2 linked regions of the Sinobacterium norvegicum genome follow. Each later gene encodes a partner of the first gene's protein in a complex. Links are inferred from orthologs where the notes say so. Each region holds a gene or a part of one and is shown on either strand. Other genes may lie near its edges.

Region 1 (14,649 bases):
AAGGGTGATGTTGTGTCTGAAGGCCCACCAAGCCCGCACGATATTCTTCGCCTCAAAGGTGTTGAAGAGCTGGCACGTTATATCGTGACAGAGATTCAAGAAGTTTATCGTCTCCAGGGTGTTGGTATTAATGATAAGCATATCGAGGTTATTGTTAACCAGATGTTGCGTAAGGTTGATATTACCGATTCTGGCGATTCTAGCTTCATTAAGGGTGAGCAGGTTGAATACGTGAACTTTGTTCGCGAAAACGCTGCCCTTGTTGCTGATGGTAAGTTCCCAGCGAAGGCCGAACGTGTCTTATTGGGTATTACCAAGGCATCGTTGGCAACAGAGTCGTTTATTTCGGCGGCTTCGTTCCAGGAGACTACACGTGTACTAACAGAAGCAGCGGTAACCGGTAAGCGTGATTACCTCCGCGGTCTGAAAGAAAACGTAGTCGTCGGTCGTTTGATTCCTGCCGGTACCGGTCTTGCTTACCACGCTGATCGCAAGCGTAAGAAAGACGAAGCGAAAAACCGCAAGCAGGGTGTCTCGGCTGTCGATGTTGAGCAGGCGTTATCTGCTGCCTTAGGTGGCAAATAACCTCTAGAGATTCGAGATCGTATAGCGATATCGTTTCTTGACGAGAGCGGGCGCAGGTTGTAGAATCTGCGTCCGCTTTTTCGATGAAAGTGGGTGGTCAGTTTTTGATCATTTTTTTTGTAATGAAACTCACGCATTTGGCGTGAGTGAATGTATTGGAGTCCATATCTATGGCAACGATCAACCAGTTGGTTCGTAAGCCTAGGAAGCGTAAGGTCAAGAAGACTGATGTTCCGGCTCTGCAGGCTTGTCCTCAGCGTCGTGGCGTTTGTACTCGTGTATACACCACTACTCCTAAGAAGCCGAACTCTGCGCTACGTAAAGTATGTCGTGTTCGTCTTACAAATGGTTTTGAAGTTACCTCGTATATCGGTGGTGAAGGTCACAACCTACAGGAGCACAGTGTTGTGCTAATACGCGGCGGTCGTGTAAAGGATTTGCCAGGTGTGCGTTATCACACCGTTCGTGGCGCCCTTGACACCTCTGGTGTTGCGGACCGTAAGAAAGGCCGTTCTAAGTACGGTACTAAACGCCCTAAGTCTTAAATTGACCCTGGCTTTTTCTAGCGTTAACAAACACGAAGAGAAAGTAAGGCCAAACAGCCGTAAGGTTTGTTTTGGAATAACCTGAAGAGAGAATGACATGCCTAGAAGACGCGTTGTCGCCAAGCGTGAGATCCTACCAGACCCTAAGTTTGGAGATGTCACCCTTGCAAAATTCATTAACCACGTAATGGTTAGTGGTAAGAAATCGGTTGCTGAGCGCATTGTATACAAAGCCTTAGCCTCTGTTGCTGAAAAGACCAACAAAGAGCCGGTTGAAGTATTTCTAGAAGCACTTGAAAACATTGCCCCAATGGTTGAGGTTAAGTCTCGCCGTGTTGGTGGTGCTACCTACCAGGTGCCAGTTGAAGTACGTCCATCTCGCCGTCACGCGCTATCAATGCGTTGGTTGGTTGAGTATTCCCGTAACCGTGGTGAAAAATCAATGCAGCAGCGTTTAGCTGGTGAGATTGTTGATGCTTCACAAGGTAAGGGTGCTGCTGTTAAGAAGCGTGAAGATGTTCACCGTATGGCTGAGGCCAACAAGGCGTTCTCTCACTACCGCTTCTAAGTCGGTACAATGTCTGGGGCATGTTCATGCCCCAGTTCATATTTGGGTTACCTAATCCGGAGTAAAACACTTGGCACGACAAACCCCTATAAACAAATATCGTAATATCGGTATTTGCGCTCACGTTGATGCGGGTAAAACCACTACCACAGAGCGAGTTTTGTTCTATACCGGTCTATCTCATAAGATTGGTGAGGTTCATGATGGCGCAGCCACTATGGATTGGATGGAGCAAGAGCAGGAGCGTGGCATAACGATCACCTCTGCAGCAACGACCTGTTTTTGGCAGGGTATGCAGCAGCAGTTCGATCAACACAGAATTAATATTATCGACACACCGGGCCACGTAGACTTTACCATTGAGGTGGAGCGTTCTTTACGTGTTTTAGATGGTGCTGTTGTTGTTTTATGTGGCTCCTCAGGTGTTCAGCCGCAGACCGAGACGGTCTGGCGTCAGGCGGACAAATATGAGGTTCCTCGCATGGTTTTCGTCAATAAGATGGACCGTGCTGGCGCAGACTACATGATGGTGGTGGAGCAGTTAAAGGCTCGGCTGGGTTGTAATGCTGTGCCGCTACAGATGACTATCGGTGCCGAAGAAGACTTTATCGGCGTTGTAGATCTGGTTAAAAATAAGGCCATTCTATGGAATGAAGCTGATCAGGGTATGTCTTTTGAGTACGGTGAGGTGCCGGCTGACATGGTTGATCAGGTCGCGGAGATGCGGGAGTACATGGTGGAGTCGGCTGCTGAGGCCAGCGACGAGTTGATGGAGAGGTATCTCGAAGAGGGTGAGCTCTCTGAGGAAGAGATAGTAGCGGGTCTTCGCAAGCGTACTCTGGCAAATGAAATTGTACCGGTTATCGGTGGTTCGGCGTTTAAAAATAAAGGTGTTCAAGCGATGCTTGATGCCGTTGTTCAGTATTTGCCGTCGCCAGAAGAAGTAAAGGCTATCGAGGGTACGTTGCTTGATAAGGCTGAGACTGTCGAGACGCGTCCTGCCAGAGATGATGCTCCGTTTTCTGCCTTGGCGTTTAAGATAGCCACCGACCCCTTTGTTGGTACGCTGACATTTTTCCGCGTTTACTCGGGTAAGCTGGAGTCAGGTACTGCGGTCTATAATTCGGTGAAGGAAAAGCGCGAGCGTGTAGGTCGTATGGTGCAGATGCACTCCAATGATCGTCAGGAGATCAAAGAGGTCTTGGCTGGGGATATTGCAGCGGCCATCGGTCTGAAAGATGTGACCACTGGCGATACACTCTGTGCAGAGAGTAATAAAATCGTACTAGAGCGCATGGAGTTCCCTGAGCCTGTTATCTCTGTTGCTGTGGAGCCTAGAACAAAGGCTGACCAAGAGAAGATGGGTGTTGCACTTGGGAAGTTGGCTCAAGAGGATCCGTCGTTTCGCGTAGAAACTGATCAGGAGACCGGACAAACCATTATCTCGGGCATGGGTGAGCTGCACCTTGATATTTTGGTTGATCGCATGAAGCGCGAATTTAGCGTCGAGGCAAATATCGGCAAGCCACAGGTGGCTTACCGGGAGACAATCCGTACAACGTCTGAGATTGAGGGTAAGTTTGTGCGTCAGTCCGGTGGTCGTGGTCAGTATGGTCATGTCTGGATTAAGTTTGAGCCGGCTGAAGATACTAACAGTGAAAAATTGGAGTTTGTTAACGAGGTAGTCGGTGGTTCGGTTCCTCGTGAGTATATTCCTGCTGTTGCCAAGGGTATTGAAGATCAAATGAAAAACGGTGTCGTTGCCGGCTACCCGTTGCTGGGTGTAAAGGCGACACTTTACGATGGTTCGTTTCATGATGTTGATTCTAATGAAATGGCATTTAAGGTTGCTGCCAGTATGGCGACAAAAAAACTGACAGAATTCGGCGGCGCGGTATTGCTTGAGCCTATAATGAAGGTTGAGGTGGTAACGCCTGAGGATTACATGGGTGATGTTGTTGGTGACTTGAATCGTCGTCGCGGCATGATCGGTGGTATGGAGGATGGGCCGTCTGGCAAGGTTGTAATTGCAGAGGTCCCATTGGCTGAGATGTTTGGCTATGCAACGGACCTGCGTTCCGCGACGCAGGGCCGTGCAACATATGCCATGGAATTTGATAAATATTCTGAAGCGCCAAAAAATATAGCGGATGAAATTATCAGTAAAAATATGGGTTATTAACCCGAAAATTTAACAATTTATAACTGAGGATCACGAAAGTGGCAAAAGAAAAGTTTGAACGTAACAAGCCGCACGTTAACGTCGGCACCATCGGTCACGTTGACCACGGTAAAACTACTCTTACTGCAGCTCTAACTCGCGTATGTGCTGAAGTATTTGGCGGCGAAGCTGTAGCGTTCGATGGTATCGATAACGCACCAGAAGAGCGTGAGCGCGGTATCACTATCGCAACATCACACGTTGAATATGATTCAACTATCCGTCACTACGCACACGTCGACTGCCCAGGTCACGCCGATTATGTTAAGAACATGATCACCGGTGCTGCTCAGATGGATGGCGCGATTCTTGTTTGTGGTGCTACCGATGGCCCAATGCCTCAGACTCGTGAGCACATCCTGCTTTCTCGTCAGGTTGGTGTTCCTTACATCGTTGTATTCCTAAACAAAGCCGATCTTCTTGCTGAAGATTGTGGTGGCGTTGATTCTGAAGAATTCGAAGAGATGAAAGAGCTCGTCGAAATGGAGTTGCGTGATCTGCTAAGCCAGTACGACTTCCCAGGTGACGATACTCCAATCATCTGTGGTTCTGCGCTGATGGCGTTGAATGGCGAAGATGATAACGAGCTGGGTACTACAGCGGTTAAGAATCTTGTTGAGTCTCTAGATAGCTACATTCCAGAGCCAGAGCGTGCTATCGACGGTGATTTCATCATGCCTATCGAAGACGTTTTCTCAATCTCAGGTCGTGGTACTGTTGTTACCGGTCGTGTTGAGCGCGGTATTGTTAACACTGGCGATGAAGTTGAAATCGTTGGTATTCGCGAAACTCAAACCACTACTTGTACTGGTGTTGAGATGTTCCGCAAGCTGCTTGACGAAGGTCGTGCTGGTGAGAACATTGGTGCCCTTCTACGTGGTACTAAGCGTGATGATGTTGAGCGTGGTCAGGTATTGGCTAAGCCAGGTTCAATCAACCCGCACACCAAGTTCGAAGCTGAAGTTTATGTGCTAGGTAAAGATGAAGGTGGTCGTCACACGCCATTCTTCAAAGGCTACCGCCCACAGTTCTACTTCCGTACCACTGACATCACTGGCGCGTGTGAGTTGCCAGAAGGTGTTGAGATGGTAATGCCAGGTGATAACATCCAGATGGTTGTTACTCTGATCAACCCAATCGCCATGGATGATGGTCTACGCTTCGCAATCCGCGAAGGTGGCCGTACTGTTGGTGCTGGTGTTGTTGCTAAAATCATCGAGTAATCGATTGATTTAAGAAGGTAATCTTCTTGTTAGGAGGCGCTCTGAATGAGCGCCTTTTTTTTGTCTGGCCGATACTGATAAGCTGCCTATAAAATAAACATTGACGGCTACTTGTACGGTCTGTAATATGCGCTCTCCATTCACATGAACCATCCAGAATCTTGTCATTTTGGGAAGGCATGTACTATTGAAAACGTAACGGAGTTTTTAAAATGCAGAATCAACGCATTCGCATTCGATTAAAAGCCTTTGATCACCGTTTGATCGATCAGTCTACACAAGAAATCGTTGAGACGGCTAAGCGTACTGGTGCACAAGTTCGTGGACCAATCCCTTTGCCAACGAAAAAAGAACGCTACACAATTCTTGTTTCGCCTCACGTAAACAAAGATGCTCGTGATCAGTACGAAATTCGTACCCACAAGCGCTTGTTAGACATCGTTGAGCCTACAGAAAAAACAGTTGATTCTTTGATGAAGCTTGATCTGGCGGCAGGTGTTGAAGTACAGATTAGTCTTGGTTAATTCAGCCTGTTAAAGGTTTGAAGGATTAAGATGAGCCCCTATCGATAGTGTGGGGTATTACTGAAGTTAGTGTGACGTACATCGTACGGCCATAGCGGGTATAAGCCCCATACGCTAAGAGGTTATTGAAATGACTATAGGTATAGTCGGTCTGAAACGCGGTATGACTCGTGTATTTACCGAGGAAGGTGTTTCGATCCCAGTTACAGTGATTGAGGCTTCGCCTAATCGTGTAACGCAAGTAAAAACAGTTGAAACTGATGGCTATAACGGCATTCAGATTACAACTGGTACTCGTCGCGCTTCTCGCGTAACGAAGTCGGAAGCTGGTCATTATGCCAAAGCTGGTGTTGAAGCTGGTCGCGGTATTTGGGAGTTTCGTTTAGACGAAGCAACTGAGATTTCTGCTGGTGGAGAGCTTACTGTTGAAGCTTTCGAGCCTGGTCAGAAAATTGATGTGACTGGAGAGTCTAAAGGTAAAGGTTTTCAGGGCGGTATCAAGCGCTGGAACTTCACCATGCAAGACGCAACCCACGGTAACTCTATTTCTCACCGTTCAAACGGTTCTATTGGTATGTGTCAGACTCCTGGCCGCGTCTTCAAAGGTAAGAAGATGTCGGGTCACATGGGTGCTGAGCAATGTACTACTCAGAACTTAGAAGTTGTTCGTGTGGATGCAGAGCGCAACCTTATTTTGGTTAAGGGTCCAGTTCCTGGTGCCAACGGTGGCGACGTCATTATTCGCCCAGCCGTTAAAGCTTAAGACTAGGGAGTTAGAGCATGCAGCTAAATATAGCAGGTGCAGGGACTTTAGAAGTTTCTGACACAACATTCGCTAGAGAATTTAACGAAGACTTGGTTCACCAAGTTGTTACCGCCTTTATGGCAACCTCTCGTCAGGGTACTCGCGCACAGAAGAATCGTGCTGCAGTGTCTGGTGGTGGTGCTAAGCCATGGCGTCAAAAAGGTACGGGTCGTGCCCGTGCAGGTACTATCCGTAGCCCAATTTGGCGCTCGGGTGGTGTGACTTTTGCCGCTCAGCCACAGGATTTTTCCCAGAAGCTGAACCGTAAAATGTATCGCGCCGCGCTACAGACCATTTGGTCTGAGCTAGTTCGTCAAGAACGCATTGTAGTAGTAGAAGATTTCGCTATCGACGCACCAAAGACCAAGGTACTTAAAGCCAAGTTGAATGACATGGGTTTAGAGAACGTTTTGGTTGTTACAGAAGAAGTCGACACTGGCTTGTTCTTGGCGGCACGCAACCTACATAAGGTTGATGTTCGCGATGTTGCTGGTGTTGATCCGGTAAGCTTGATTGCCTTCGATAAAGTTGTTGTTACTGTTGCAGCGCTTAAGAAAGTTGAAGAGGGTCTATCATGAACCAGGAACGCGTCTTCAAAGTTGTAATGGGTCCACACGTATCTGAAAAAGCTGCCATGGCTGCCGAAGGCAATCAGGTTGTTTTTAAGGTTGCTGTTGATGCGACTAAATTAGAAGTTAAAAACGCCGTTGAACAAATCTTTGACGTAAAAGTTGAAGGTGTTCGTGTAGTTAACGTTAAGGGTAAGCGCAAAATGAACCGTTATGGTGAAGTTCGCAAGCCTAGCTGGAAAAAAGCATACGTTAGCTTGGTTGACGGTCAAGAAATTGACTTCGCAGCAGCGGAATAAGGGAGAAAGGCAAAATGGCATTAGTTAAATTGAAACCTACTTCTCCGGGTCGCCGCCATGTTGTTCGTGTTGTAAATAACGAACTTCATAAAGGTGCGCCGCATAAAGCGTTGCTGGAGAAGAAGAGTAAGTCAGGCGGTCGTAATAACAACGGTCGTATTACTACTCGTCACATCGGTGGTGGTCACAAGCAGCACTATCGTATGATTGATTTCAAACGCGTCAAAGATGGCATCGCTGCCACTGTTGAGCGTATTGAATACGATCCAAACCGTACAGCGTTTATTGCGTTGATCTGTTATGCCGATGGCGAGCGTGCTTATATTATCGCTCCTAAAGGTGTTGCAGCCGGTGATCAGTTGATGTCTGGTGAAGCGGCGCCAATCAAGGTAGGTAATACCTTGCCATTGCGCAACGTTCCAGTAGGTTCGACTGTACACGCTATTGAGCTTAAGCCTGGTAAAGGTGCACAAATTGCTCGTAGTGCTGGTACTTCTGCACAGCTAGTTGCTCGTGAAGGTCGTCACGTTACTCTTCGTCTTCGCTCTGGCGAAATGCGTAAAGTACTGAGCGAGTGTCGCGCGACTCTTGGTGAAGTATCAAACAGTGAACACAGTTTGCGTAAGCTTGGTAAAGCGGGTGCTTCTCGCTGGCGCGGTGTTCGTCCAACTGTACGTGGTGTCGCGATGAACCCTGTAGATCACCCACATGGTGGTGGTGAAGGTCGTACCTCTGGTGGCCGTCATCCAGTTTCACCTTGGGGTACTCCTACTAAGGGCTTCAAGACTCGTAAGAACAAGCGTACCGATAAACTAATCGTACGTCGTCGCGGTTCTAAGTAACCACCACGATATAGAAAGAGGAATTAGTTGTGCCACGTTCACTAAAAAAAGGTCCCTTTATCGATCTTCACTTGTTGAAGAAAGTTGAAACGGCCCTGGACAACAACGACAAGCGTCCAATTAAGACTTGGTCGCGCCGCTCAATGATCATGCCAGATATGGTTGGTCTAACAATTGCGGTACATAACGGTCGCCAGCACGTGCCAGTATTGGTTAACGAAGAAATGGTTGGCCACAAACTCGGCGAATTCGCTGCAACACGTACCTATAAAGGTCACGTTGCAGATAAGAAAGCCAAGCGCTAAGGGGTTTTGAGATGGAAGTATCCGCCAAACTGAAAGGTGCGCGTATATCGGCTCAGAAGGCTCGCTTGGTTGCTGACCAGATCCGCGGCAAGTCTGTTGAAGAAGCGCTAGATGTTTTAGCTTTCTCCAACAAAAAAGCAGCTGAAATTGTTAAGAAGGTACTTGATTCTGCAATTGCAAACGCTGAGCACAATGAAGGCGCAGACATCGATGAATTAAACGTGTCTACCGTATTCGTTGACGAGGGTATGACTATGAAGCGTATTCGTCCGCGTGCCAAAGGCCGTGCCGATCGCATCATGAAACGCACTTGTCATATCACTGTCAAAGTCGCAGACATTAACTAGGAGACTGCCAGATGGGTCAGAAAGTACACCCCACGGGGATCCGACTCGGTATCGTTAAAAGCCATAACTCTGTCTGGTACGCCGACAAGTCAGGCTACGCTAAGAACTTGATTAGCGATCTTGAAGTTCGTTCTTTTGTTGAAAAAGAACTTGCTCATGCATCTGTTAGCCGTGTTCTTATCGAACGACCAGCACAAAGCGTACGTTTAACAATTTTTACCGCACGTCCAGGTATTGTGATCGGTAAGAAAGGTGAAGATGTAGATAAGCTTCGTAAGAAGCTAACCGCTATGACTGGTGTGCCAGTTCAGATCAACATCGAAGAAATTCGTAAGCCAGATCTAGATGCGAAACTAACCGCGCAAAACGTTGCACAGCAACTTGAGCGTCGTGTTATGTTCCGTCGTGCAATGAAGCGTGCGGTTCAAAACGCAATGCGTCAGGGCGCTCTAGGTGTGAAGATTCAAATCGGTGGTCGTCTCGGCGGCGCAGAAATCGCTCGTAGCGAATGGTATCGTGAAGGTCGTGTACCTCTACATACACTACGTGCTGATATCGATTACGCAACCTACGAAGCTCACACTACCTATGGTGTGTTGGGTATCAAGGTGTGGATCTTTAAGGGCGAAATACTAGAAAACGAACTTCCGGCGGCTGATAAAAAGCCTGCTAAGAAGTCGGCTAAGTAAGGAGTACGCCAATGTTATTGCCGAAGCGTACAAAGTTTCGCAAGATGATGAAGGGCCGCAACCGCGGTCTGGCTCACCGAGGCAGCACTGTCTCATTTGGTGAGTTCGCGTTGAAGGCTACAGGTCGTGGACGTATCACTGCTCGTCAAATCGAAGCAGCTCGTCGCGCCATGACCCGTCACATTAAACGTGGCGGTAAAATCTGGATTCGCGTTTTCCCTGATAAGCCGATCACTGGTAAGCCTCTTGAGGTTCGTCAGGGTAAGGGTAAGGGTAATGTTGAATATTGGGTTGCCCTTGTTCAGCCAGGAAAAATCCTATACGAAGTAGAGGGTGTATCTGAAGAGTTGGCTCGCGAAGCATTCGCACTGGCCGCTGCAAAGATCCCAGTTGCTACTACTTTCGTTAAGCGGACGGTAATGTGATGAATACAACTGAATTAAAAGCTAAGAGTGTTGAAGAACTCAATGCTGAGCTTCTGAAATTGCTCGAAGAGCAGTTCAAGTTGCGTATGCAGAAGGCCACTGGTCAGTTGAATCAGTCGCACTTGCTAAAGTCTACCCGTCGTGACATCGCACGGGTAAAAACCGTGTTGAACCAACAGGCAGGTAAATAATCATGGCTGAAGCAAATACTGCACGTACTGCGACGGGCACCGTGGTTAGCGACAAGATGAATAAAAGCATCTCTGTACTAATCGAACGTCGCGTTAAGCATGCGATCTACGGCAAATATATTACACGTTCATCTAAGCTACATGCTCACGATGAAAACAACGAGTGTAAAATTGGCGACGTAGTGACCATCCAGGAAACTCGTCCACTGTCTAAGACTAAGTCTTGGATCCTGGTCAAGATTGAAGAGCGCGCTGAAGCTTAAGTTAGCTTAGGCTAACTTAGCGAGCAGTAGCTCCCGGAGAAGAAGATGATCCAGACTCAATCCTATCTTGATGTAGCAGATAACAGTGGCGCACGCCGTGTTATGTGTATCAAGGTACTAGGTGGTTCACATCGTCGCTATGCGCGCGTTGGTGATATCATCAAAGTTACCGTTAAGGAAGCAATTCCGCGCGGTAAAGTCAAAAAGGGCCAGGTAATGAACGCTGTTGTCGTTCGTACCAAAAAAGGTGTACGTCGCGGCGACGGATCTAAGATCAAGTTCGACGACAACGCAGCAGTATTGCTGAGCGCCAATGACGCCCCTATTGGCACACGTATTTTTGGGCCAGTTACTCGTGAACTGCGCTCAGAAAAGTTCATGAAAATTGTTTCTTTGGCTCCGGAAGTACTTTAAGTACTTCTCGGCTAAAAAGATCGAGGTCTGAAAATGCGTAAAATTAAGCGTGACGACGACGTAATCGTTATCGCCGGCAAAGACAAAGGCAAACGCGGTAAAGTCGTTTCTTTAAAGAAAGACGGTCGTTTGGTTGTTTCTGGTATTAACATTATCAAGAAGCACCAAAAGCCTAACCCTCAAGCGGGTGTAGCCGGTGGGATTATCGAAAAGGAAGCTGCAATTGAAGCTTCTAATGTTGCGATTTTTAACCCAAACACTAATAAAGCTGACCGTGTAGGTTTTAAAGTAGAGGGCGATGCAAAAACACGCATCTACAAATCTACTGGCGAAGCTATTGATGCTTAAGGGTTTATAATGGCTAATTTGCAAGAAATTTATAAAAGCGAACTCGTCGCTAAGCTGAAAGAAGAGCTTAGCCTTGAGAACGTTATGGAAGTCCCACGCATCACCAAGATCACCCTGAATATGGGTGTTGGTGAGGCGCTAGGCGACAAGAAGGTTCTCGAACACGCCGTAGGCGATCTAGAGAAAATCGTTGGTCAAAAAGTCGTGGTCACTAAGGCTCGCAAGTCAATTGCTGGTTTTAAGGTTCGTGAAGATTGGCCGATTGGTTGTAAGGTAACTCTTCGCGGTGAGCGTATGTATGAGTTCCTTGACCGTCTGATCGCTATTGCGATTCCGCGTATTCGTGATTTCCGTGGTTTAAACCCGAAATCATTCGATGGACGTGGTAACTATGCGATGGGTGTGACTGAACAGATCATTTTCCCTGAAATTGATTACGACAAGATAGACGCTCTACGTGGTTTGGATATTGCTATCACAACCACCGCTCGCACTGACGACGAAGGTCGTGCATTGCTACGTGCGTTTAACTTCCCGTTTAAAACCTAAGGGCTGGTATAATGGCAAAGAAATCTATGATTGCTCGCGAAGCAAAGCGTGAGCGCACCGTAGCTAAGTTCGCTGCAAAGCGTGCTGAGCTGAAGGCGATTATCGTCAATCCTACTTCTACTGAAGAGCAGATTTGGGAAGCACAGATTGCCCTGCAGAAGCAACCTCGTAACGCTAGCACTAGTCGCCAGCGTCGTCGTTGTCAGTTGACTGGTCGTCCACACGGCGTATATCGCAAGTTTGGACTGTGCCGTAACAAGTTGCGTGAAGCAGCCATGCGTGGTGATATCCCAGGTCTTGTTAAGGCCAGCTGGTAAGCTAAATTTAGGAGCTAGCTATGAGTATGCAAGATCCGTTAGCGGACATGCTAACCCGTGTTCGTAACGCCCAAATGGCGGCTAAGCCGTCAGTTGGTATGCCGTCTTCAAAATTGAAGATTGCCGTCGCCAACGTACTTAAGGAAGAAGGTTATATTTCTGACTTAAACGTTGCCGAAGTTGAAGGTAAAGCCATTCTTAATATTGATCTTAAATATTTTGAAGGCAAGCCTGTTATTGAAGAGATTGATCGTGTAAGTCGCCCAAGTCTTCGCCAGTATACTGGTAAAGATGGTCTGCCGAAGGTTCGTGGTGGCTTAGGTGTGGCGATTGTTACTACCTCAAAGGGTGTAATGACCGATCGTGCAGCCCGCGCCGCAGGCGTTGGCGGCGAAGTGCTTTGCACAGTCTTCTAACAGTAATACGTTTAGAGTAAGAATTATGTCACGAGTAGCAAAAAGTCCTGTACAACTCCCTAGTGGTGTTGAGGTTACTCTTAAAGGCCAGAACCTATCCGTTAAGGGTAGTAAAGGTACTTTAGAGCTGGTCGTTCACGATTCCGTTACCGTTAACCAAAATGATAGCGTTCTAACATTCGAAGCAAAGGGTGGCGATAAGTCATCCAGCGCTTTGGCTGGTACAATGCGTTCTTTGGTCAACAATATGGTAACAGGTGTAAGCCAAGGCTTCGAAAAGAAGCTGGTTCTTAATGGCGTTGGTTATCGTGCGAAAGCAACGGGTAACGTCCTGAACCTAACTCTTGGTTTTTCTCACCCAGTGAATTATGAGTTGCCAGAAGGTGTTAAGGCAGCTACGCCATCACAAACTGAAATTGTGGTGAGCGGTGCTGATAAGCAAAAGGTTGGTCAAGCGGCTGCTGAAATCCGTGCTTACCGTCCACCAGAGCCTTATAAGGGCAAGGGTGTTCGTTATGCCGATGAGCATGTACGTCGTAAAGAAGCCAAAAAGAAGTAAGGTAAAATCATGAGCGTGAAGAAAGATTCTAGACAGCGTCGTGCACGTCGTGCACGCGCAAAGATGCGTGAGTTGGGTGCTGTTCGCCTAGCCGTGCATCGCACTCCTCGCCACATCTATGCCCAGGTGATTTCACCTGAAGGCGATAAGGTGTTGGCCCAGGCGTCTACCCTGGATAGCGCACTGCGTGAAAGCAAGACTGGTAACAAAGAAGCGGCTGCTGCAGTCGGTAAACTTGTTGCTGAGCGTGCTAAAGAAGCAGGTATATCTAAAGTGGCGTTCGATCGTAGTGGTTTCCAGTACCACGGTCGAGTTCAGGCATTAGCCGACGCTGCACGTGAAGCTGGATTGGAGTTCTAAGGTAAAGATATGGCTTTTAATAAAGAGACAGACAAAAATACCGAAGGGCTACAGGAAAAGCTGGTTCAAGTTAATCGTGTAGCTAAAGTTGTTAAGGGCGGCCGTATTTTCGGTTTTACCGCTCTTACTGTTGTCGGTGACGGCGCAGGTAAAGTAGGTTTTGGTCGTGGTAAGGCGCGTGAAGTGCCTGTAGCTATCCAGAAAGCTATGGAAGCTGCTCGTCGTAACATGATCGAAGTTGAACTTAATGGCGATACCATCCAGTACGCTGTTAAAGCTCGTCATGGCGCTTCAAAAGTTTACATGCAGCCCGCTTCTGCTGGTACCGGTGTTATCGCTGGTGGCGCAATGCGTGCAGTATTGGAAATTGCTGGCGTTCACAACGTATTGGCTAAGTGCTACGGCTCTACCAATCCAGTAAACGTTGTTCGTGCAACTTACAACGGTTTGGCACAGATGCGCTCTCCAGAGCAAATCGCTGCTAAGCGCGGTAAGAGCATCGATGAGATCACAGGCTAAGGTGTGAACATGGCTAAGAAAACTATTAAGGTTACGCAGGTCCGATCTAAATTCGGTCGCCTGCCAGCCCACCGTGCATGTATTGACGGTCTAGGGCTGCGTCGCATTGGCCACACTGTTGAGCTTGAAGATACTCCTTCTGTTCGCGGTATGGTCAACAAGGTTAACTATCTTGTTAAGGTTGAGGGAGAGTAATCATGACTGAATTACGTCTAAACACTCTAAGCCCTGCAGCTGGCGCCAAACACTCCAAGAAGCGCGTTGGTCGTGGTATTGGTAGTGGTCTGGGTAAAACTTGTGGCCGCGGTCACAAAGGTTTGAAATCCCGTTCTGGCGGTAGTGTACGTCCAGGCTTCGAAGGCGGTCAGATGCCTTTACAGAAGCGTCTACCAAAGTTTGGTTTCACATCACGTATTTCTCGCGTAAGCGCTGAAGTTCGTCTTGCTGAGTTAAACACTGTAGAAGCTGAAGTTATCGATTTGGCAGCGTTGAAAGACGCTGATATCATAGGCGGCCAAATGACTCGTGCAAAAGTATTTTTGTCGGGTGAAATTACCAAGGCTGTTACTTTGAAAGGTATTGCTTGCACCAAAGGTGCACGTGCTGCGATCGAAGCAGCCGGCGGCAAAGTCGAGGACTAAATGGCTAAAAAAGGACCACTTGCGGTAAGTGGTCAATCCGGCACAGGCGAGCTTTGGGCTCGCCTGCGTTTTCTATTCTTAGCAATAGTTGTATATCGGGTTGGCACACATATACCTGTTCCAGG
Region 2 (15,147 bases), on another replicon or contig:
GTTAAAGGCACGCCGGTATTGATGAAAGATATCAACGAAGCTGGTATTAAGCTTGGCCTCGATGAGGCGAAGAACTTGCTGGCCAAGCGTGTTAACCGCGGCCGCATGAAGGCTGAGAAAATGGCCGATGTGCTCAATGCTATTCGCCCAACGCTGAACTACGAAGATTTTGGCGGTGTCGATGTTGTTGTCGAGGCTGTAGTTGAAAACGAAAAAGTTAAGAAGGCAGTTTTGGCCGAGTGTGAGACACACCTTGCCGAAGATGCAGTTTTAACCTCAAACACCTCAACCATTTCTATCACGCGTCTTGCTGAAGACTTGAAACGTCCAGAAAACTTCTGTGGCATGCACTTCTTCAACCCTGTACACGCAATGCCTTTGGTTGAAGTAATTCGTGGTGAGAAGAGCTCGGAAGAAACCATCGCACGCACGGTTGCCTTTGCTCTGAAGATGGGTAAAACACCGATTGTTGTTAACGATTGCCCAGGTTTCTTTGTTAACCGCGTGTTGTTCCCATATTTTGCAGGCTTTAACATCTTGGTTGCTCAAGGTGCAGATTTCCATAAAGTCGATAAGGTAATGGAAAACTTCGGCTGGCCAATGGGTCCTGCTTACTTGCTGGATGTTGTCGGTATTGATACGGCAGATCACGCTGGTAGCGTCATGGCGAATGCCTTCCCTGATCGTTTGAAGTTCGATCTGGATCAGCAAAGTGCTGTGGATGTGATGTATCAGGCCAAGCGTTTCGGGCAGAAGAACGACAAGGGTTTCTATGCCTATGAGCTAGATCGCCGTGGTCGCAGCAAGAAAGTAGTTTGTGAAGAGGCAAACGCTCTGGTTAAGAGTGTCGGCGGTTTCACTGCTGAGTTCTCTGATGAAGAGATTATTGCTCGCACTATGGTGCCAATGGTTAATGAGGTCATGCGTTGTATGGATGAGGGCATTGTGGCCTCGGCAGCAGAAGCAGATATGGCTTTGATCATGGGTATTGGTTTCCCAATGTTCCGCGGCGGTGCACTGAAGTACGTCGATGCTATGGGTGCTAAAGCGTTTGTAGAAATGGCCGATAAATATGCTCACCTAGGCGCGTTGTATCAGCCTACCGATTCGCTGCGTAACATGGCGGCAAACGGTGAGACTTTCTATCAGGCAGGCGAGTAATAGAGCGGGGATATTAAAGTGACTATTTTAGATAATGATGTTGTCATCGTTGACGGCGTACGTACACCGATGGGTCGTTCTAAGAACGGTGTTTTTAGAAATGTTCGAGCGGAAAATCTGTCGGCTGATTTGGTAAACGCGTTGATGGCTCGTAACCCGGGCGTCGATCCTGCGTTAGTAGAAGATGTAATTTGGGGCTGTGTTAACCAGACCGAAGAGCAGGGGTGGAACATCGCCCGTATGATGTCGGTGATGACGGTTATCCCTCATACCTCGGCAGCTCAAACTGTCAGCCGTCTGTGTGGTTCTTCTATGTCTGCGCTGCATATTGCTGCTCAGTCTATCGCTGCTGGCTATGGCGATGTATTTGTCATCGGTGGTGTTGAGCACATGGGCCACCTGCCGATGAATAAAGGTGTCAGTCCTAACCCGGCTGCTAGTAAGTCTGTGGCCAAGGCTGCGGGTATGATGGGTTTGACTGCCGAAGCCCTTGCTATGTTGCATGGCATCGGTCGTGAGCAGCAGGACGAGCTTGCAGCGCGTTCGCACCGTCTTGCCCATGCGGCGACCCTCGGTGGTGGTTTTGCTAATGAAATCGTGCCTATTGAAGGTCACGACGAGAGCGGTCTGCGCAAGTTGATTAAAGTCGATACAACGATTCGTCCAGAAACCACGGTGGAAAGCTTGTCGCAGTTGCGCCCAGTTTTCGACCCGCGTAATGGTACCGTGACTGCCGGTAGTTCTTCACAGATTGCCGATGGAGCCAGCGCCATGCTGATCGTTTCAGGTAAACGCTGTAAAGAGCTTGGCTTGAAGCCACGTGCTCGAATCAAAGGTATGGCTGTTGCCGGTGTTGATCCATCAATCATGGGTTATGGTCCTGTACCATCGACGCACAAGGCTTTGGCTCGTGCCGGTTTGACCATGGCTGATATGGATTTTGTTGAGCTTAACGAGGCGTTTGCAGCGCAGGCAATCCCTGTTCTGAAGGACCTCGAGTTGCTTGATAAAGTTGATGATAAGGTCAACTTGCATGGCGGTGCTATCGCACTAGGTCATCCGTTCGGCTGTTCAGGTGCTCGTATCACTACGACACTCATGAATGTGATGGAGCAAAACGATGGCCAATTTGGCCTGTCGACGATGTGTATTGGTCTCGGTCAGGGTATCAGTACAGTGATTGAGCGCCTATAGCGCTCAAGCTGATGAAAAGGCGGCGTAAGCCGCCTTTTTTGTGCCAAAATTTCAGTGCTATAGCACGGCATTTTGCTATCATAGCGGCGAAGAAGATTTTGGATTAGGTAATGACTGTTAAACCGCAGCTGATAGATGTTGATAATGTAGAAGTATTTATTGCTGAGCATAGAAACCGTCATGGTCTCTATTGTCTCGAGCAAAAGATTGTCTGCGAATGGTTGACCGAAACCCCTGAGGTTCGTGTTGTCGCAATTGTGGCGATTGCTCAAGACCAGGTTAGAGTGGCTGTGGTTGAAAAGAGCGTCGAATTTATTTTGCCCGCTGAGGGTGATTTTGTCAGTCTTGTTGCGGCAGTTGGTGCTGTCTGTATTGATTTGTCGAAGCCGCTACAATTATCGCCGTTGTTTATTCCCAAGCCTTGGGGGCAGGAGATTTGGTATACCGGTGTTGAGCAGCGCGGTGTTTGTGCCTTTACTCAGCGAGGCGGTAGTGTCGCAATCCCCTATCTGCTGGCGTTGTTTCCGTCCGCCTTCAATGAATGTAGGCAATTGGTTTTGTTGAAAATCCTTGATCCGCTAGCGGAAGAGGTGTTTGGCGACTTGTATTTTGAATTGCATACGAAAAAGCAAGAGGTTTATGTCGTTACTCATATTGATAAAGAGAGCTGGCCAGCCGGCCAGGGCGCCATTCGCTTCGGCTTTAATCAGCAAAAACTGGCCCAGTATGCCTCCGAGGACGCCTTTAGATCTGGCTATGCTGATGCGGTAAAACAGTACCGTCAGGTCAGGGTTGAGGTCGATCGCCATATTGATAGCATGCGTGATGCTGATGGCATTGCTCTAGATGAGCCGGTGAGTGCTGAACAGTTGAAGGTGTGGATGCGCTCTATACCGGCCGAATTGATGGCTAAAGAGCTATCAGAGCGCCGTCAAATGGATGCCTTTACGCAGTTAAAGCCTCTGGCGGTTGGGGATGTGGTGAAAGTCCCTTGTTACACCCCCCATGCATTGCAGCATGGCGTCCGAACGATTGAATTTCAAACGCCGGTCTACGAGCGGTTAATCCTCTCTTTTGCACAGAAAGTGCTTACTCAGCAGCATTGGGATAGCGAGCGTGCTATCGAGATGATGGATATTGCTGTGACCAATACAGAGCGGTTTGAAGGTTATGACTTCGTCAGTGATCACTGTGGTGAGGTGATTGTCGATTACGATGATTTCTATGTCGTCAGAGTGGTTCTTGGTGCAGAACAGACGCTGCGAATTGATAATCTTGGTGATTACATTATTGTGATGTCAGTCGATCAAAAAGTCTGTGTTAATCAGGCAGAGTTGGCGTCTGAGCAAGCCGTCTTGTTGTCGGCTTTGGTCGATGCGGTACAGGTGGACGCAGGCCACAATGACGCCACAATGCTTATTTGCTTCCCTAAGTAGTGCTTGTAGTAGAGACAGCGGTTGAACCGCTGCCTTTGTTGTGGCACTATGCCGACCGATTTTATTGATCCTGCGGCTGTTGTAAATTGTCAGTATGCAGGATTTATTTATTTGCCGCCTCGTTTGACGATGGCGCGCAATTGCTGAATTACAGCAAGGTTCTGTCTTCCACGATGAAAGCGCAGAAGTAATTAATACTATAGATATTCAGCCGATAGTGAATGATTATTGGCCGATGAGGAATTTTCATGCAAGTTTCTATTGAGACGACTTCTGGACTTGAGCGCCGTATGACTGTTGGCGTACCTGCTGAGCGCGTAGAAGTTGAAATCGAAAACCGTCTTAAAAAAGTTGCCAAGCAAGTTAAGATCGACGGCTTCCGCCCTGGCAAAGTCCCGTTTAAGGTTGTTAAGCAGCGTTACGGTGCCGGTGTTCGTCAGGAAGTTGTCGGTGAGGTAATGAGCCAGACTTTCTATGAAGCTGTCACTCAGGAAAAAGTTCAGCCAGCTGGTCAGCCAAGTGTTGAGCCCAAGCAGCTAGAAGCCGGTAAGGATCTTGAGTACATCGCGACCTTCGAGGTTTATCCTGCCGTTGAACTAGCGGATTTTTCTTCCATTGAAATCAGCAAGCCGGTTGCGGAAGTGACTGAGGCTGACGTTGTTAAGATGATCGATATCTTCCGTAAGCAACAGGGCACTTGGGATGCTGTTGAGCGTGCTGCCGCTGAAGGTGATCAGGTTAACATTAACTATGCTGGCACCAAAGATGGCGAAGCCTTCGACGGTGGTACCGCTGAGAACTCTGACCTTGAACTTGGTTCTAAGAGTATGATCCCTGGCTTTGAAGACGGTATTGTAGGTCTCAGCGCCGGTGACGAGAAGACGCTTGAATTGAGCTTCCCTGAAGATTATCACAACGAAGACTTGAAAGGCGCTGCGGTTCAATTCGCCGTTAAGGTTAACGCGGTTAATGAGCGTACAGAAGCTGAATTGAACGAAGAGTTCTTCGCTAAGTACGGCGTGAGCGACAATGGTGAAGAAGGCTTCCGTGAAGAAGTTAAGGCCAATATGGAGCGTGAGCTTGCTAACGCCACCAGCAACAAAGTTAAGACTCAGGTAATGGATGCTGTTCTTGCTGCCAACGAAGTTGATGTTCCTAAGTCGCTGGTCGCCGGTGAGATTGAAACGTTGCGCAACCAGATGTTCCAGCAATTCGGTGCCGGTGCTGAAGGTCTTGATAAGTCAATCCTTCCGGATGATATGTTTACTGAGCAAGCTGAACGTCGCGTACGTTTAGGCCTGTTGTTGGGTGAAGTTATCAAGGCTGAGAAAATTTCTCCAGATGCTGACAAGGTTCGCGCTAAGGTTGAAGAAATTGCTTCAACTTATCAGGAGCCAGAACAGGTTGTTGAATACTACTACGGTAACCAAGAGCAGCTTCAGGCAGTTGAGTCAGCAGTTCTTGAAGACCAAGTTGTCGAGACCATCCTAGCGAAGGCGACGGTAACCGACAGCGAAGAGAGCTATGAAGACGTGATCGCACAGCAGCAACCAGCCGCTTAATCACCCTTTTATATCTCAACAAAATTAAAGCAAGCGGCTACACTGCAAGGGGTAGTCGCTTGCTTTTTTTGTGGCTGTAGAATACTTTACTTATAACTTCTTGTGTTAGATAGGAATAACAAATAGTCATGTCTAGTTATAAAACCGGTACACCTTTTGATCACACTGTAAATAGCGTCGGTTTAGTCCCCATGGTTGTTGAGCAAACAGCCCGTGGAGAGCGCTCTTTTGATATATACTCACGACTGTTAAAAGAACGCGTTATTTTCTGTGTAGGCCCTGTCGATGATTATATGGCTAATTTGATCGTTGCTCAGTTGCTGTTCTTAGAGTCAGAAAACCCTGACAAAGATATTCATTTGTACATTAACTCGCCCGGCGGCTCCGTCACTGCGGGTTTGTCGATTTACGACACCATGCAGTTCATTAAGCCAGATGTTAGCACGATGTGCCTTGGTCAGGCCTGTAGCATGGGAGCGTTTTTGCTCTCCGGTGGTGCAAAGGGTAAGCGCCATGCCTTGCCTAACTCTCGGGTTATGATTCATCAGCCTAGCGGTGGTGCTCAGGGACAGGCGACGGATATCAACATCCAAGCTCAGGAAATCCTGATTATCCGTGAAAAGCTTAATGCCTTGATGGCTGAACATACGGGGCAGACCATCGAAACTATTGAGCGTGACACCGAGCGTGATAATTTTATGAGTGCTGAGGCCTCTGTCGAATACGGATTGATTGATTCGGTGGTCGGTCAGCGCGATTTAGCGAAATAACATCGTGTAGACCCTTGTATTATGAGCTTAGTGGCCTTATCTCTAAGTTCATAAACGTTTATAAAGAATTTATGAGGTATTAGATGACCGACGAGACTAACGGCAAAGGCGAAGATGGCGGCAAGCTACTTTACTGTTCCTTTTGTGGTAAAAGTCAGCATGAGGTGAGGAAATTAATCGCCGGACCGTCTGTCTTCATCTGTGATGAGTGTGTCGATCTGTGTAACGACATCATCCGTGAAGAAGTACAGGAGACTGCGCCGTCTGATGATCAAGAAAAACTGCCTTCTCCCCGTGAAATCAGCGAAACCCTTGATGACTATGTGATAGGTCAAACCCGTGCCAAGAAAGTATTGGCCGTTGCTGTTTACAATCACTATAAACGCCTCCGCTACAGTGGTTTAACCAAGAAAGATGAGGTTGAGCTAGGCAAGAGTAATATCCTGTTGGTTGGCCCGACAGGTAGTGGTAAAACACTATTGGCCGAGACATTGGCTCGTCTGTTGAATGTACCGTTTACCATTGCTGATGCCACAACGCTGACGGAAGCTGGTTATGTCGGCGAAGATGTCGAAAACATCATTCAGAAGTTGTTGCAGAAATGTGATTACGATGTCGATCGTGCCCAGCGGGGCATCGTGTATATCGATGAAATCGATAAAATTTCACGCAAGTCTGATAACCCCAGCATCACCCGCGACGTTTCGGGTGAGGGTGTACAACAGGCACTGTTGAAACTGATTGAGGGTACCGTAGCTTCTGTGCCTCCTCAGGGTGGTCGTAAACACCCGCAGCAGGAGTTTTTGCAGGTTGATACCTCCAATATTCTGTTTATCTGTGGCGGTGCGTTTGCCGGCCTAGATAAGGTTATTCGCGACCGTTCTGAAAAGGGTGGTATTGGTTTCGGCGCTGAGGTCAAGAGTAAGGATGAAACCAGTAATGTTGGTGAATTGCTGAAAGATCTCGAACCCGAAGACCTAATTCGCTTTGGCTTGATTCCAGAGTTTGTTGGTCGTCTTCCGATGATTGCAACACTAGAGGAACTCGACGAAGATGCCTTGATTCGCATACTTACTGAGCCGAAGAACTCGTTGACCAAGCAGTATGACAAGTTGTTTGAGATGGAAGGTGTTGAGGTTGATTTTAGAGAAGATGCCTTGCTTGAAATAGCCAATAAGGCTGTGGAGCGTAAGACGGGGGCGCGAGGCCTGCGATCTATTCTCGAAGCGGTATTGCTGGATACGATGTACAAGGTTCCCTCTGAGGGGGCTGTCAGTAAGGTTGTTATTGATGGCAGTGTGATCAAAGGCGAGTCAGAGCCATTGATTGTTTATGAAGCCAGCGAGCAGCAAAGCAAAGCACTACCTAAAGAGTAAAGCTCTCTTAAGCGCCCTTGCCATGCAAGGGCGTTGTCATTTTAAGCCCTGCTGGGCGATGCTCAAATTAATGACAATTATCAAAATAATGATGCGGTCGACTTCTGTTGCGCCGCAAATGAGGTAATGACAATGTCAGAAATTAACAATATTCCTCTCTTGCCGTTGCGTGATGTTGTTGTTTATCCGCAGATGGTTATCCCTCTTTTTGTCGGCCGTGAAAAATCTATTGCAGCGCTAGAGCAGGCAATGGAAGGTGATAAGGAAGTGTTGCTGGTCGCACAGAAAAACGCCTCTGAAGATGATCCCGGAGCCGCAGATATTTTTGAAATCGGTACCGTATCGACCATTGTACAGCTGTTAAAATTGCCAGATGGCACTGTCAAAGTGTTGGTTGAAGGCGGTCAGCGTGCTGCTGTCAGCAATGTTGTCGAGGCCGATGGTTTCTATAGTGCGACTGCGAATGTTATTGCGTTACCGGACTTGGCTGAGAAAGAGGCTGAGTTACTGGTTAAAACAACGATGAGTCAGTTTGATCAGTATGTTAATACCAGTAAGAAAGTGCCCTCTGAAGTGATGAGTTCGCTCAATGGCATCGATGAGCCGGGTAAGTTGGCCGATACAATCGCTGCGCATTTGTCGTTAGATGTGGCGCAGAAGCAAGAAATACTAGAGCTGGCTGATGTGCATTCGAGGATTGAATTCATCATGGGGCTGATGAGCTCTGAGATTGATTTGTTCAATGTCGAAAAGCGTATCCGTGGGCGCGTTAAAAAGCAGATGGAAAAAAGTCAGCGTGAGTATTATTTGAATGAGCAGATGAAGGCCATTCAAAAAGAGTTGGGCGATCTTGATGATGTACCTAATGAAACTGAAGATCTCAAGGCCAAAATCGATGCCGCGGGCATGCCCAAAGAGGTGAAGGATAAGACATTAGCTGAGCTCAATAAGCTTAAGATGATGTCGCCTATGTCGGCTGAGGCTTCTGTCGTACGCGGCTATATTGACTGGATGGTGGGCGTGCCGTGGAAGAAACGTTCAAAGGTTCGTCATGATATCGCCAAGGCCGACAAAGTACTTAATGATGATCACTACGGCTTGGAAGAGGTTAAAGATCGTATTTTAGAGTATTTGGCGGTCCAACAGCGTGTTAAAAAGTTGAATGGCCCAGTACTTTGTTTGGTTGGCCCCCCGGGCGTCGGTAAAACCTCACTGGGAGAGTCGATTGCCAAGGCAACCAACCGAAAATTTGTTCGCATGGCCCTAGGCGGTGTGCGTGACGAGTCTGAGATCAGAGGTCATCGACGAACCTATATCGGTTCAATGCCGGGTAAGATCGTCCAAAAAATGTCTAAGGTAGGGGTTAAAAATCCGCTGTTTTTGCTCGATGAAATCGATAAAATGGGCATGGATAATCGTGGTGATCCGGCCTCTGCTTTGCTGGAAGTGTTAGATCCAGAACAGAACAGTACCTTCAATGATCATTATCTCGAGGTTGATTATGACCTGTCCGAGGTCATGTTCGTGTGTACGTCGAACTCGATGAATATCCCGGGTCCATTATTGGATCGCATGGAAGTGATTCGGATTCCCGGTTACACCGAAGACGAGAAAGTGAATATTGCCGATCGATATTTACTGCCTAAGCAGATTAAGAAAAACGGCTTGGCAAATGCCGAGTTGGATTTAGGTGAGAGCGTCATCCGTGATGTTATTCGTCATTATACCCGCGAAGCCGGTGTTCGAGGCCTTGAGCGTGAGATCGCCAAGGTTTGTCGCAAGGTTGTTAAGAAGGCGCTGATTGATAAGGCTGAGTCAACTGAGGTCGTTTCCGAAAATCTTGAAGACTTCTTAGGCGTACAAAAGTTTAACTATGGTAAGGCGGAGGCAGAAAACCAAATTGGTCAGGTTGTCGGTTTGGCGTGGACCTCTGTCGGAGGCGAAATTTTAACCATTGAGTCGGCGGCGGTCGTCGGTCGCGGTAGACAGGTTAAAACGGGTAAGTTGGGCGATGTCATGCAGGAATCCATCCAAGCGGCGACCACCGTCGTGAGGGGGCGTTCACAATCGCTGGGTATTCCAGCCAACTTCCATGAAAAATATGATATCCATATTCACGTGCCTGAGGGAGCGACGCCTAAAGACGGCCCAAGCGCTGGTGTCGGCATGTGTACTGCACTGGTCTCGGTTTTAACTAAGATACCGGTTAAATCAAATGTGGCGATGACTGGAGAGATCACTCTGAGAGGGGAGGTCCTCGCTATCGGAGGCTTGAAAGAGAAGCTTCTAGCAGCCCATCGCGGCGGTATAGATACCGTGGTCATTCCCCATGAGAATGAGCGAGATCTAAAGGAAATTCCTGACAACATCAAAGCGGCGTTAGATATTCGTCCAGTAAAATGGATAGATGAGGTGTTGGAAATTGCTTTGGAGAGGGTTCCTGAGCCGATTTCTGATGAAGAATATATGGCTGGTTGGGATAAACCGGTCAGTGAAAACACCAAATCGACTACAGACGGCAGAATTAGTACGCATTGAGGGTGCTCTGTGGCTTGACCGCTATTCTAGCACTTGGTATAAAGTGTTCTGTGCAAGTGATTCAAGTCCGGTGCTGTTGTTTGTAGCCTGGAATTTTTAATTATATTTGTAAGTAAAGTAAATAGTCTTTTTTAAGGGGAATAATGTGAATAAATCTGAGCTAATTGATGCAATTGCTGCTCAAGCAGACCTACCTAAAGCTGCCGCTGGTCGTGCACTAGACGCTATGATCGACAGCGTATCTGAAGAATTAACAAAAGGTGAGCAGGTTGTTCTAGTTGGTTTCGGTACCTTCAGTGTTAAAGAACGTGCTGCACGTACTGGCCGTAACCCACGCACGGGTGAGCCAATTGAGATCGCAGCAGCGACTATCCCAAGCTTTAAGCCTGGTAAAGCTCTTAAGGACGCTGTAAACAGCTAATCGCCTTAATATCTTTTATGAAAAGCGTATCTAACGGGTGCGCTTTTTTTTTATCTGTATAGTTCCATACCCTAGGTGTAGGAGGGGTTTCATGATTCAGAATATCCGGGATAATTCCCAAGGATTGATCGCCAAAATTATAATAGGCATTATGATTGTCCCTTTGGCTTTTTTTGGTGTTGATGCACTGTTTAACTCAGCGCCAAGCTCAGATGTTGCCACTGTCAATGGCGAGGCGATTTCAGAAAATGAGTTGAGTCGTGAAGTTAACCAACAGATGCAGCGACTAGCCTCTCAAATGGGCGAAGGCTTCGATATTAACAGTATCGATAGCGCTATTGTGCGAAAGCCTGCGCTTGACCAGCTGGTAGAAAACAAGCTGCTGTTACAAAAGGCATCGGAAGAAAAGTTCCGAGTATCTGACAATTTCATCGACCAAATTATTCTGCAAGATAGCACTTTCCATGAAGAGGGAGTATTTTCGCGTACTCGCTTCGATGCTATTTTGCGTCAGGCCGGCCTAACCACCGGCGGCTACAAGGCGTTATTGTTTAAGCAAGTGTTGATGTCTCAGTACGCCAGCGGTGTTGCCTACAGTGATTTTGCCACCAGTGCAGAGTTGGCTGCTGCTGCGCAATTGTTAAAGCAAAAGCGTGGTGGTGAATATGTAGTGCTGTCGGCTGAGCAGGTAAGGCAGCAAGTAAATGTTAGCGAAGAAGAGGCGCAAACTTACTACCAGGAAAATGCTGCGCAGTTTATGACCGATGAAGCTGTATCGGTGAATTACATTCAGCTATCTGTCGAGGACCTCTTTAAGCCTATTGACGAAAAGGTACTACGCGACAGTTATAGCGAACAGGTTGCTTTGTTTAATGCGGGTACTGAGCGTCATGTTGCCCACATTCTTATCGAGGTGAACGATACGCTGAACCAGCAGCAAGCCATCGACAAAGTTGGCCAAATCAAGGCCCGCATTGAGGCCGGCGAGGACTTTGCAGTTGTTGCTGAAGAGTTATCTGAGGATATTGGCTCTGCTAGCATGGGCGGCGACCTCGGTGTCACCGATGGAACAGCCTTCCCCGAGGCCTTTGAGCAGGCTGCTGCTGAGCTCGATGTTGATCAGCTGTCAGATGCTGTCGTCACAGATGCCGGTGTTCACTTGATTAAGTTATTGGCCGTCGACAAGATTGAACCACCAACATTTGAGCAAAGCCGCGCGGAAATAGAACTGACCATTCAGCAGCAGAACTCTCAAACAGAATACATTCAGCTGTTAGAAAGCCTGAAAGATTACACCTTTAATGCAGAGGATCTTGCCGGTCCTGCGAAAGATTTAGACTTGACCGTAGCGACCAGTGAAGCTTTTACTCGCCAGGGTGGTAATGGCATTTTTAGCAATGCAGCAGTCATTAAGGCGGCGTTTAGTGCTGATGTTCTCACCGGAGGTAATAACTCTGATGTTGTCGAGTTGGATGACTCGACAGCCGTAGTCATGCATTTGTCCAAGCATGACAAGGCTGAGCAGATTGCCTTTGCAGAGATCCGCGCAGATATCGTCCAAATACTCACTGATCAGAAAGTTGCCGAAGAACTCGATACACTGTCACAACAATTGTTGTCTGGTAACGCCGACAATCTACAGCAGGTAGCAGATGATAACGCCCTAGCACTGACTGTTATTGAGCCTGTTTCTCGCGAGGCCTCTGCCTCGTTATTGCCTGCTATTGCTCAGGCTTTGTTTACCCTGCCTCCTGCTGATGGTTTATCGGCTCAGAAGGTCAATTTACCCGGTGGCGATGTTGCTATAGTGGCAGTGACGTCAATTGCCGAGGGTAGTGTTGGCGATGTCAGTGAGCAGGAGAAGGCCTATTTCGCCGAGTATGTTGCACGTAATAGCGGTGAGTCTGCTTTTGCCTTGGTGCAATCTGCACTGAAGGCATCGGCAGAGATAGAGATTAAATAGCGCTACTGTTAGCGTTTAAAGCAACCCGCTTCGGCGGGTTTTTTTATGCCTAAAAATTTTCATTGGATGCTATTTCAGCGAAAGGCTGGTTAAATAGAGGCAATAATAAAAATGAAATAATGGACTAGAAATACAATGAAAACTATACGCACCTATAATCAAATCTCAGTCAAAGGGTTAGACCGCTTACTCGCTGCCGGCTATGAGGTGGCAGAGAAGACGGAGCAGCCAGATGCTTTGATGCTGCGCTCGTACAAGATGCAGGTCGAGGATATCTTGCCAACGGTAAAGGCCATCGGTAGAGCTGGCGCTGGGGTGAATAATATTCCGCTTGAGGCCTGTACTGGTCGAGGTATTCCCGTTTTTAATGCACCTGGAGCCAATGCCAATGCGGTGAAAGAATTAGTTTTAGCCGGAATGCTGCTGTCTTCCAGAGGCATTTTACAGGGTATAGACTATGTCTCTACCCTTGATAGATCGTTAGATGAAAAAGCAATGAATGTTTTGCTTGAGGCTGAAAAAAAGCGCTTCAAGGGCAATGAGTTGGCAGGTAAGACAATTGGTATTATTGGTTTGGGGGCGATCGGTTCTAAGATTGCGGACATGGCATTATCGTTAGGAATGAGTGTGCTTGGTTACGACCCGGCTATTTCAGTCGAGGCGGCTTGGCGTTTGCCCAGCGAGGTTGAGCGTATTGAATCTATTTCGTCGGTGCTTGCCCGCGCCGATTTTGTCACGCTGCACCTACCTGTTTTGGATGCCACCAGAAATTTAATTAATCGTGATACCTTGGCCGCCTGCCGCCCAGAGACAGTTTTACTTAACTTCTCACGCAAGGAAATAGTCGATTCCGCAGCGGTCGCCGAGGCGCTGAATAATAAGGTTTTTGCTCAATACGTCGCCGACTTTCCCGTCCCCGAATTAATCGGGTTGCCCGGTTGTTTATTAATGCCGCACATTGGCGCCAGCACCGATGAGGCCGAGGATAACTGTGCCATCATGGTGGCTGAGCAGCTGAAGGATTTTCTGGAGCACGGCAATGTTGTTAATGCTGTTAACTTTCCGGCCTTAAAAATGCCCCGTGACAACGGTGCCTTTCGAATGACGATTACTAACCATAACGTCCCTACGATGTTAGGTAGTATTACCACCGTACTGGCGCAGGCGAATCTGAACGTGATTGATTTGCTCAATAAAAGTCGGGGCGAGATTGCCTATAACATTATCGATTTAGCTGACAAGCCATCGGCTCAGGTAGTGGCAGATTTACAGGCCATCGACGGCGTTATCAATATTCGCTTGTTATAATAGCTATTTCCCAGCCCGCTCATCGCGGGCTGGGACTCTATTGTGTTATTGGTACTGTGCTTTTACCGCCGGCTTCAGGATTTTATTGAGGGTGTTTCGAGGCAGCGCTTGCTCGCTGAAATACACCTTGGTGGGCACCTTGTAGTTTGCCAGATGCTGTTTGATATACATCTGAACACCTTCTGCCGAGAGATCACTGCCTGGTTTGGCAACGACTACCATGGCTAATTCTTCGCCCCAGGTGTCGTGTGGCAGGCCGAATGAGCAGCATTCTAGAATCTCGTCATGGGCTAGCAATACGGCCTCAACCTCGGCGCAGTAGATGTTTTCACCGCCTCGAATAATCATATCTTTCTTGCGATCGACAATGTGCAGTAAGCCTTTATCGCAGAACTGACCGATATCACCACTGGCATACCAGCCGTCAACAAGCACCTTTTGGGTGGCTTCAGGGCGACCATAATATTCAGTCATCAACATTGGGCCGCGGACAAAAATTTCGCCGCGTTCACCGTCGCCAACGACTTCACCATTGTCATCCCGTAATTCGAGATCGACAATCGGCAGACTGTAGCCACAGCTGGTTGGATTGCAGAGGTAGGTGTTACCGGCAACAGAACAAATAGTCGAATTGGCCTCTGTCATGCCATAGCCCGCACCGATCATGCCGTTGGGTACGCGATCTTTAACCTTCTGCGTTAGATGGGCAGGCTGAGCCTGACCACCACTGGCGAGAGAGAATAGGTGGTCAAGGCTTTTGTTTTGTGCCTCGGCTTCATCGAGGAAGTTTTCCACCACCATGGGCGCGCCGCTGACCGACTGCAGATTGTGCTCATCGATTAGTTTCAGTGCCTCTTTTGCATCCCATTTGTACATCATGACCACTTTACTGCCACGGCGAAGAGCGGGCAGGGTGCAGGCATGAAGGCCGCTGACATGAAACAACGGTACGGTCAATAAAGCGCCGCTTTGATGGGGGTTGTTCATAATTTTCTCAAGTACTTCCGGATGTTGCATGGCGACAATAGCACCGGACATCTCGACGTTCATCAAGCCGCTGAGTACGGCTTTATTGGAGGATACAGCTCCCTTAGGTTGGCCGGTGGTGCCCGAGGTATACATTATTAAAGCGGGGGCGGAATCGTCGGCAATGGTCTGAGCAGGAAACTCTGTTTCGTTACGCTGTTGCATAATATCCTGCCATTGAACATAGCTTGCGTTCACCTCTGATCGGCAGCAGATGGCGAGGATATCGGTAAGCGCCTCAAGCTCAGTCAGGCGGTCAAGTCTATCGCTGTCACCGATAATGGCCTTGGATTGAGAGTCTTTGACGCCGTAATTCAATTCTTCACCGCTGCCCCAGCTATTCAGTGCCACGGCAACACCACCAATGGCCGTAATGGCGATGAAACTGGTCA

What was found.
Region 2: the proteins of rpsG (region 1) and tig are in contact, whole or in part, in a crystal structure (PDB 3GTY), measured with the Thermotoga maritima proteins. The link is inferred for Sinobacterium norvegicum from one-to-one orthologs. Residues at the interface, in WP_004081843.1 of Thermotoga maritima: Lys34, Lys52, Lys55, Glu59, Arg62, Gln63, Glu66, Asn67, Lys69, Val71, Arg95, Ala109, Lys110, Lys111, Gly112, Arg113, Pro114, Glu117, Glu121, Ile124, Ala125, Tyr127, Asn128, Asn129, Thr130, Gly131, Lys135, Asp139, Arg142, Met143; in WP_004081061.1 of Thermotoga maritima: Glu122, Val124, Val129, Leu130, Tyr133, Glu188, Gly259, Ile262, Tyr263, Glu266, Ser270, Glu273, Gln274, Glu277, Arg308, Gln311, Ile312, Ser315, Tyr316, Glu325, Arg329, Arg336, Leu363, Phe366, Trp367, Arg373, Leu377, Arg381, Leu384, Glu387.

What each region holds. Positions count from the first base shown.
Region 1 is NZ_CAKLPX010000006.1:15,962-30,610, forward strand. What follows is about bases 1-2,962. They hold rpsG (30S ribosomal protein S7), read left to right. Parts: upstream 1-1,227; coding sequence 1,228-1,698; downstream 1,699-2,962. Other genes in these bases: rpoC (DNA-directed RNA polymerase subunit beta'), read left to right, coding at 1-585; rpsL (30S ribosomal protein S12), read left to right, coding at 756-1,130; fusA (elongation factor G), read left to right, coding at 1,769-2,962. Outside these bases: more of fusA, read left to right, coding at 2,963-3,880; tuf (elongation factor Tu), read left to right, coding at 3,919-5,142; rpsJ (30S ribosomal protein S10), read left to right, coding at 5,355-5,666; rplC (50S ribosomal protein L3), read left to right, coding at 5,797-6,429; rplD (50S ribosomal protein L4), read left to right, coding at 6,447-7,049; rplW (50S ribosomal protein L23), read left to right, coding at 7,046-7,339; rplB (50S ribosomal protein L2), read left to right, coding at 7,354-8,181; rpsS (30S ribosomal protein S19), read left to right, coding at 8,211-8,486; rplV (50S ribosomal protein L22), read left to right, coding at 8,498-8,833; rpsC (30S ribosomal protein S3), read left to right, coding at 8,845-9,522; rplP (50S ribosomal protein L16), read left to right, coding at 9,534-9,947; rpmC (50S ribosomal protein L29), read left to right, coding at 9,947-10,138; rpsQ (30S ribosomal protein S17), read left to right, coding at 10,141-10,401; rplN (50S ribosomal protein L14), read left to right, coding at 10,447-10,815; rplX (50S ribosomal protein L24), read left to right, coding at 10,849-11,163; and more genes.
Region 2 is NZ_CAKLPX010000001.1:261,343-276,489, forward strand. Bases 3,356-6,196 are described here. They hold tig (trigger factor), read left to right. Parts: upstream 3,356-4,039; coding sequence 4,040-5,353; downstream 5,354-6,196. Other genes in these bases: L9P87_RS01190 (hypothetical protein), read left to right, coding at 3,356-3,791; clpP (ATP-dependent Clp endopeptidase proteolytic subunit ClpP), read left to right, coding at 5,482-6,123. In the rest of the region: fatty acid oxidation complex subunit alpha FadB, read left to right, coding at 1-1,161; acetyl-CoA C-acyltransferase FadA, read left to right, coding at 1,180-2,355; more of L9P87_RS01190, read left to right, coding at 2,466-3,355; ATP-dependent Clp protease ATP-binding subunit ClpX, read left to right, coding at 6,207-7,499; lon (endopeptidase La), read left to right, coding at 7,626-10,037; L9P87_RS01215 (HU family DNA-binding protein), read left to right, coding at 10,183-10,458; L9P87_RS01220 (SurA N-terminal domain-containing protein), read left to right, coding at 10,550-12,421; L9P87_RS01225 (phosphoglycerate dehydrogenase), read left to right, coding at 12,557-13,729; L9P87_RS01230 (class I adenylate-forming enzyme family protein), read right to left, coding at 13,775-15,147. UniProt on the Bacillus subtilis protein: Involved in protein export. Acts as a chaperone by maintaining the newly synthesized protein in an open conformation. Functions as a peptidyl-prolyl cis-trans isomerase.